Regions from separate parts of the Paenibacillus sp. 01T442 genome, predicted to be linked through region 1. Evidence: predicted binding sites of a transcription regulator. Region 1 holds the regulator's gene; the other holds the start of a gene.
What was found. Region 1 encodes LexA, which represses DNA repair genes until DNA is damaged. Its sites were predicted from a motif close to CGAACATATGTTCG; they were not measured.
Positions count from the first base shown of each region.

Region 2: the regulator LexA is predicted to act here: its motif matches at 2,868-2,881, upstream of addB (helicase-exonuclease AddAB subunit AddB).

Region 1 covers NZ_JBFTPF010000026.1:18,935-23,140, forward strand. The annotation lists gene AC1DLM_RS19550 (1,2-dihydroxy-3-keto-5-methylthiopentene dioxygenase) at 1-397, shown strand, start outside; gene AC1DLM_RS19555 (HAD family hydrolase) at 481-1,275, opposite strand; gene AC1DLM_RS19560 (DUF896 domain-containing protein) at 1,317-1,502, opposite strand; gene AC1DLM_RS19565 (LysM peptidoglycan-binding domain-containing protein) at 1,647-2,048, opposite strand; gene lexA (transcriptional repressor LexA) at 2,194-2,811, shown strand; gene AC1DLM_RS19575 (aminopeptidase) at 2,882-4,120, opposite strand.
Region 2 covers NZ_JBFTPF010000059.1:8,788-12,993, forward strand. The annotation lists gene addB (helicase-exonuclease AddAB subunit AddB) at 1-2,720, opposite strand, end outside; gene AC1DLM_RS27705 (class I SAM-dependent rRNA methyltransferase) at 3,326-4,206, opposite strand, start outside.

The DNA.
Region 1 (4,206 bases):
TAGCGATGATGAAAAAGCAGAGATCATTTCCACTTATGAAGCTGAGATTAAGGATCTAGCTGCTAGACGCGGCTATGAAATTTGGGATGTCATCTCCTTATCTGATGTTACCCCGAATATTGAAGAGCTTCTGAAAAAATTCGAACAAGTGCACACGCACACCGAAGATGAAATCCGAGCTATCGTTTCTGGAAAAGGAATTTTCATCATCAAATCCGAAGAACTTGGCTATTTCGATGTTGAACTTGAGCCAGGTGATGTGATCTCTGTTCCTGAGAACACGAATCATTTCTTCACCTTGATGGATAATCGTGAAATCGTTGCTGTTCGCCTTTTCATCGAAAAAGATGGCTGGGTAGCTTACAACATTGATGATCCTGACTTTATTAAAGCTTAATTGTTAAGTTAACACAATAAGCCCAATAGCACTTTAGACCATTGTGTCCAAAGTAGCTGTTGGGCTTTATTCTTTATTCGAAATTAACCGTTATTGATGATTGGTAAAATTTCTTGAAGACGCGTCACTTCATAAGCAGGTACGATCTCATCGCCACTTTGAAGCCCATGATGATTAATCCAAATGTTACGCATACCAATGCTTCCTGACCCCAAAATATCTGTCGTCAGTTTGTCCCCGATCATAATACCTTCATCCACACTAATCTCAAGCAGACCCAATGCATAATTGAAGATAGCCGCTGCTGGCTTCCCTTGTCCAAATTCTCCAGAAATCACGATGTGATCAAAGTAAGAAGCAATCTCAGGAACCCCTGCTAATTTCTCTTTCTGTAAATCCGGCGAGCCATTCGTTAAAAGAAGAAGCTTGTATTTGCCTTTCAACTCGTCTAGTACGCGGAATGTTTCTTCATATACATAGGGACGACTGCGGCGTTCGGCTGCAAACAATTCACCTAGCTTGAACCCTAACTCACGATCTTCGATCCCTAGTCCTGCAAGTCCTCTAGTCCATGATTCTGTGCGATAGCCAGGTGCTAGCTTCTGTAATTTACGGAAGTTTTCGTCCTCACCTTGCGTGAAATTGGCCCACAGTCCTTCAAACGGGTTAATCCCAATCATTTTGGTAAATGGGAACGTCTCGAATGATTCATATAAACTCCTTGCTTCCTTTCGAACAGATGCTTCTAATTCCTCTGGGTTCAACCCATTGACTTGCTTCGCTGCTTCTGCGCATGTTGCAGCAAAAGCTTCCTCCACACTACGATCGTCCCATAACAGYGTATCATCCAAATCAAATAGCACAGCTTTCAACGTCATCATTCATTTCCCCTTTGAATGTAGTATCTATGTGTGTAGGCTTATTTCTCTTCGTCAGTAAACTTAATGGAATCTAGTTGAACCTTTAGGTTCCCCCTGAAGGCATTAATATAGATTTTCCTTAGCTCATTTCGCTCATCAATCTCTGCATCCGTTAGGCCAACTGTCTTCGCCTTTCGAGCTAGTTCATTGATTCGCTCAATCGTCTTATCCATGCTGTCACTCATTGTAATCCTCCCAGTCAAAATTTCAATATGAGTATTACTTTGCCATCACCGAATAGGATTGTCAAGGATACAAAGCAAAGAGACATAGCAACAGACGACTATGTCTTAAACAAACATCTATATAGTGAACTAAGAATTATTTCATTAAGGTAGTAATAGAACTTGCCCCTCTTGCAGTGAACTGTTCGTTAAGTGATTAAATGCTTTCAATTTTTCGACGTAGGAACGCGTGTTCTCACCCTTCTTTTTGTGAGTTTCTGCAATTCCCCATAGCGTATCACCACTTTGAATAACAACTTTCTCGTTTTGAGTATCTTTCGCTAATGGTTGCGCGGAAGTGATTGGTGTAGACACGGTAACAGTACCATCACCTGCATAGGCTTGTACGATCGCACCGAACGACAACACTGTTCCAAGAATTACTGCTATCAGTATGAAACGAAGAAGTAGCTTCGCATAACCGCGTTTAATCGTCATCCCTTTGGATGCATGAGCAGTACCCCGAAGTGTTGTTGTTCCGTTAGATTGTGAATAAGCCATATACATAAAATTCATCCCCCAAACATTTGTTCTGATATTAGAATAACACGAACACATGTTTGAGTCAACCGTTTTTCGAACTTATGTTTGTACGAACTCGGGTTCTATGTTATACTTTGGGTAATGATTCCCAGTATTGGAGTGATATCTTATGAGTAAAATTTCGCAGCGTCAACAAGCAATAATGGAATTCATTAAGAACGAAGTGAAAGATAAAGGCTACCCTCCTTCCGTTCGAGAAATCGGCGAAGCAGTTGGACTAGCCTCTAGTTCTACTGTGCATGGCCATTTGGAACGTCTTGAGAAAAAAGGCATGATTCGTCGAGATCCAACCAAACCGCGTGCTATTGAAATTCTAGGGCTTGATGGTGCTGAATCCCAATTCGCCGTCTCCGTCGCTCGTGTTCCCCTTGTTGGTAAAGTAACGGCTGGTGTTCCTATTACTGCCACTGAGAATATCGAAGATTATTTCCCTCTTCCTTCAAGCATGGTTGGTGATAACAACGTGTTCATGCTTAGCATTATGGGTGACAGTATGATTGAAGCTGGTATTCATAATGGCGACTATGTCATCGTTAAACAGCAACAAACAGCGAATAACGGTGATATCGTTGTCGCAATGACAGAAGATGATGAAGCTACAGTTAAGCGTTTCTACAAGGAGAAGGATCATATTCGCCTTCAACCGGAGAACTCCGCTTTACAACCAATTTTATTGAAAAATGTAACGATCCTTGGTCGTGTCATTGGTTTATTCCGAGATATGTAAGAACGGCAGACACCACAAAAAAGCAAGGCTCCCAAAGTGGATTAACACTTGAGAGCCTTGCTTTTTGCATTTAAAACGTCAATACCCAGTTCCCCGCACGGAAGATCGGTTCGATCGTCCCATCTGCAAGTTCTCCATCGATTTCAAGCTCAGCAGAACCAATCATAAAATCCACATGAATCAAGGAGCTATTCCCTCCGCGAGCCTTCAACTCTTCATTCGATAACTTAGTGCCATCCTTTAAATTAATCGGATAGCAACTACCCAGCGCTAAGTGACAGGAAGCATTCTCGTCGATGCCTGTGTTGTAGAAAATACGATTTAAATTGGAAATCGGGGAATCAAACGGCACGAGTGCAACCTCACCTAAATACCTCGCGCCTTCATCCATATCAAGTAATCGTGCCAAATGGTCATAACCAACCTCCGCTTGGAAGTCCACAACCTTGCCCGCTTCGAACGTAAAGGTAAACCGGTCCACTAAAGCACCATTAATATTCAAAGGCATTGTACTCGCTACCGTACCACTAACACCTGTTCGGTTTGGGATGGTGAACACTTCCTCCGTTGGCATATTCGCTACATAACGGATACCGCGAGCGTTCTCATTATCCCCACCTAGCCAAATGTGTCCTTCTGGCAGTTCAACACGCAAATCCGTACCCGTTGCTCGATAACGTAGAGCTTTATAGCTTCTTTCATTCAATAAGCTATGTGTCGCCTTCAGCGTATCCAAATGGGACTGCCAAGCTGCTACGGGGTTCTCTTCATATACACGGTTAATTTGGAAAATAGCATCCCACATCGCAGGAATACGCTGCTCCTCTGGCAAATCCGCATACACAATCGAAGCCCAAGCTTCAGTTGGTGCTTTAATTAAACACCAGCTAAACTCACCTGTTCGTACATAGTGCTGATACTTGGCTCTTGCCGTTGATGCGGCTTTGGAAGCTCTTGAAATCAGGCTGGCATCAATGCCATCGTACAGATTCGGATTCGGTACCTTAATGTTCAATAAGGCCCCTCCGTTTTCAACAAAACGTTCAAGCATCGTCGTATACCACTCCGGGTAGTAGTCCATTGAATCTTCTGATGCATAATCAAATTTATTTCGCGTAACGACATCATCCTGCCAATGCACATGGACAAAATTCGCTCCAGCCTCATACGCTTTCTGAACGATTAATCTTGTTAAATCCAATGTTTCTATGGGAGCTTCAACCAACAAATCTTGGCCTTTATTCAAGTTAACCCCGATTCGAATCACTAACTCTGCATACTTTTCTAAATTTCGATTGAAATTGTCCATAGTTCAATTAGTCTCCTTCGCGTTAAAAAGCCMATCAGTTCATTCTATGCGTGACCGACGGGCGTTAAGTATCTAGTTGTCCTTCT
Region 2 (4,206 bases), on a different contig from region 1:
GCCCTACCTACCACTTGCTTCAGTTTCCGAGCTATATAAGCGTAACGACTTGAACTAAGGAGAATTTCTCCTTGAAGTCTCGGAGCAAGCTCGTCCACAACTTGTGCTGACCTCTCCATACATTGCTCTGCGGAAAGAGAACCCCAATCTAGCTGGTCCTGCTGCAGCTTCTGAACGAACTGATTCAATGCTGCGTGGAACAATTGACCTATATCCGGCGCATCTAAGCGATAGACGCGACGTTCTTGAAGCCTTAAGCCATGTGATATGAAGTGCGAGAACGGACAGGCTACATACTTCTCCATTCGCGAAACGCTAGCACGTAAGTGCTGACCATATAACATTTTGCTCGTAGAGGTGGTAAGCCCCTTCTCTTTGTTTGTATATTGCAACGCCATTACCAGCGATTGTAGTTTCGTCTGCCAAACGGGTTGTTCCGCGTACCAATTGTACGCATCCCACCATAGCTCAGATATTCGGCCACCCAGCATCCAATGCTTCATACGAACAGCCAAATAGGAGATCGCCTGTGTCGGATGCGACAGATAGGCAGCTTGCTCACTTTCGGGGGCTTCCGCTGAAGGTTCTGCCAGAAGTAGAGGTTCTTCCGTTCCTGGAAAAAGCTGTCGCATCTGTCTGATCAACTCCGAAGGCAACAACGATTTCCCCTCTTCATCTGCTAACGGATAACTCATCCAAAGCCGCTTGCCTGGTACAGTCAACGATGTATAGACGATAAATTGCTCATCCAACAGCTTTCGACGGCTTCCATCTGCCATTGGTAATCCGGAGTCCATTAGAACACTGCGTTCTGCTTCTGTGAGCACACCTTTTTCAGCCATCTGAGCAGGAATAACCCCGTCATTTACACCTAAAATATACGCATACCGAATCCCGCTTGAGCGAGTTCGATCCATACTTCCGATCAACAATTGATCCATCGATGGCGGAACTAACCCCAGCTTCATGCTCTCCATTCCTGTTTCAATCAGGCCGTTAAACAGCTCTAAGGAAAGTTCATCATCGCCCATGGTTTCCACCAATTGATCCAGCATATCCATGACACTGTTCCACATTTGACCGTGCTCGCGAGCCATTTCTGGCTTACCATCACGTGTTGCTTGCTGTGTCCATGCTTCTAATTTCTCTGGCGCTTGAACGGTTACCAATAGCTCATAAACAGCTTCGACCTGAGCTTTGACCGAACGCGCTTGTGACAGGCGATTGGATAATGCAAGCAATGGACCAACAACCCACGATTTGCTCGTATTTAAAGCTTGAAGCTCCGCTGTTTGTTCATTTACCCCATCTTCTGCTTGCTCCAAATTGGCACGAAACTTATACGTCCATGGCTTGCCATCCGTCCATCTATAACCTTGAATCCCGAATGCAAGTACATAATTCTCTAATTTATCTAGCTCAGTCCTTTGCGTTGTCGCATCAAGAGGCAGCAGTAAGTCCGTTTTGATACAACGGAAAACGGCATCATAATGCCAATTATGCTGTATAACCTCGAGCGCAGAGCGAATGAATTCCACGAGTGGATGATGCAGCACTGAGCGCTTCTGATCGAAAAAGTGAGGGATCTCATAATCGGTAAGCACCATGTTTAACAGATCTTGATACCCTTCCATATTCCGCACCATGATGGCCATTTCACGCCAGCGCATACCATGCTCCCGAACTAACTGAAGCATGTCACGAACTGCACCTTCAACCTCTGCACGACGATGCACAGCTTCCCTAATAACGAGCTGGTCGCCAATCTTCTCTCCTGGAGAAGGCTTATATTTCGGTGCTCCACCTCCTATTCGACGATCAAAATTCTGCTCCAAATAGGCAAGTGCTGGACTATCCTCATATCGTGGAGAACGCTCTTGATCGAGATGTAGAACTTCAGCCGCATCAAGTCCAAGCTGCCATATCATATCTTGCAAACGTACCATCGTCGTAGCTGTGGGATGAAATAAATCCAATTCATCAGGGGTATCCCCCGCCTGCAGCTCGCGATCCAGACATAACGTAATCGTTACTTGCTTACAAGCAGCAAATAGCGCACCAAGCACCTTGAATTCTTGAGGTGTAAAGCCATGAAATCCATCAATCCAAACTGACGCTGAACGCAAATAAACCGAGTTCGGGACTTGCTCTGCGAGCAGCGTCAAGTAATCTTCGCCGTCCAAATACTGCCTCGCAAGTTCTGACTCAAATTGGCGATACACGAGTTGGATATCATGCATTTTGTCCCTTAGTAAGCCGTGTTCACCAAGGTTCGTTACTCGTTTATTTTCATGCGCTTCCAGCTGTTCTKCCGTCACACAATAGCGTTTCATTTCCGTAAAAAGCTGATTCAGTCGATCTACAAAGCCCATTTGCTCAGCAGAATGACCAAAGAGCCGGAGTTTATCCTTGTATTTATGTAAAATGCTCGTTAACAACAGTTTCTTTCCTGTATCATCTATAGGCAGCCGCGCCGTCCCGCCTTCTTCTTGCATAACGCGCCATGCTAATCGGTGAAAACTTAACACTTGCGCGCGGATCATACCTCGAATACTTGGATCCGATACCAGTGCATGCTCAGCTTGAAATGTAGCTTGTTCAGGAACAAGCAAAATCAACGGATCACCTTCGGGTGCCGATGCCAGCTGCTGTTTCATTTCCGTTAGACAGCGTTCACTCTTGCCGCTTCCGGCTCTACCAATCACGAATCGAATGGACATTCAGGACCTCCTAACACTTTCCGTCGGAAAGCTTGCTTCGTAAGCAATTCTCGTATTCAATCTCTCTATTCTATCATATTTTTAGTGATGAGTCGGCGTGGTAGATGATGGAGGGGGATCTCAGGAGTTTAATCGGCGATCGATATGCGAACGTATATTCTATTAGTATAACATGGAACGCAAAAAACGAAAAGGAATCGTCTATGAAACTATTGTAACTCGATCTTTATAAAATACACTACTAGCACTACTTCACTCCTGATCACAATAGCGCTTCGCTGGTAGTTGCTTAGTCCGATATCTCCGAACTAAAACAAGATTTACTTGTAATAACAGTCCAGTAGTCCGATTCTGCCGAATTATTTACCTTTTATCGCTGTGTGACAGTTGTTTGTGGTGATTTAGTTAGGCTTTTTAGGACTAAAATATATTTTTTGAAACAGACAGCGGGATTAAATCGGCATTTTTGGACTAATAGGTGCAGAGGAGTAATCAGAACCTATACTAGTAGAAAAATCGGACACTTTTGAGGTAAATCGACTATGATTCCCCGCATACACAACAAAAAAGCAAAGCCAGATTAACCGACTTTGCTCACTTCACCTTTATTTGCTGCGCACTTCAAAAATCGCAAACTTCAAATAATGTCCTTCATCCACGCCAAGAATACGCGGGTGGTCCATCCCTGCACCACGGAACTCAATTAAGCGTAGTAGCTTACCTGCATCCGTTGCTGCTGCATGAATCGTTTCAAGGAATAGCTCAGGATGCATGTGATACGAGCAGCTTGCTGTGACGAGATAGCCCCCTTCATTCACAAGCTTCATTCCATGCAAGTTGATGTCCTTATAGCCGCGGCAAGCTCCTTCCACCGCACTTTTGGTTTTGGCGAAGGCTGGTGGATCTAGAATAACCACGTCCCAAGTACGCCCACCTGTACCAACAGGCTTCGAGGTGTCTATCTTAGCTTGTCCAGCAGCACCAGCCACAGAGCGAAGCTTGCGCTCATCCAAGCCCTTCACCTGCGTACGCAAGTACTCAAACGCATCCGCGACGACGAATTCGACACGATCCTCGAAGCCATTCAAAGCAACGTTAGTTCGCGCGCTTTCAATCRCGTGCTCGGAAATATCAAGGCACGTAACTTTTTTCGCTCCAAATTGACAAGCATTCAGTGTGAAGCTTCCCGTATGAGAGAAACACTCCAGCACAGAAGCGCCGTCCCACAGAGGAAATGTAACAACTTTGCCATTAGCGTTCACCGGGAGCATTTGCGTTACGCCGTTCTCTTCAACTTCCGTCAAATTGATGCCACTGCGGTGACCCCAGCCAGTCATCAACGGAGCGATCGCCGCGCGATTCTCACGTTGGTCGAAGAAGTACCCCGTCTTCTGCCCTTCCTCAATATCAACGCGAATGCGAAGGCCATTTTCCAAAATATCAACATGCTTCGCACAATCGCCATACAGAAGTCCCTTTGTCTGCT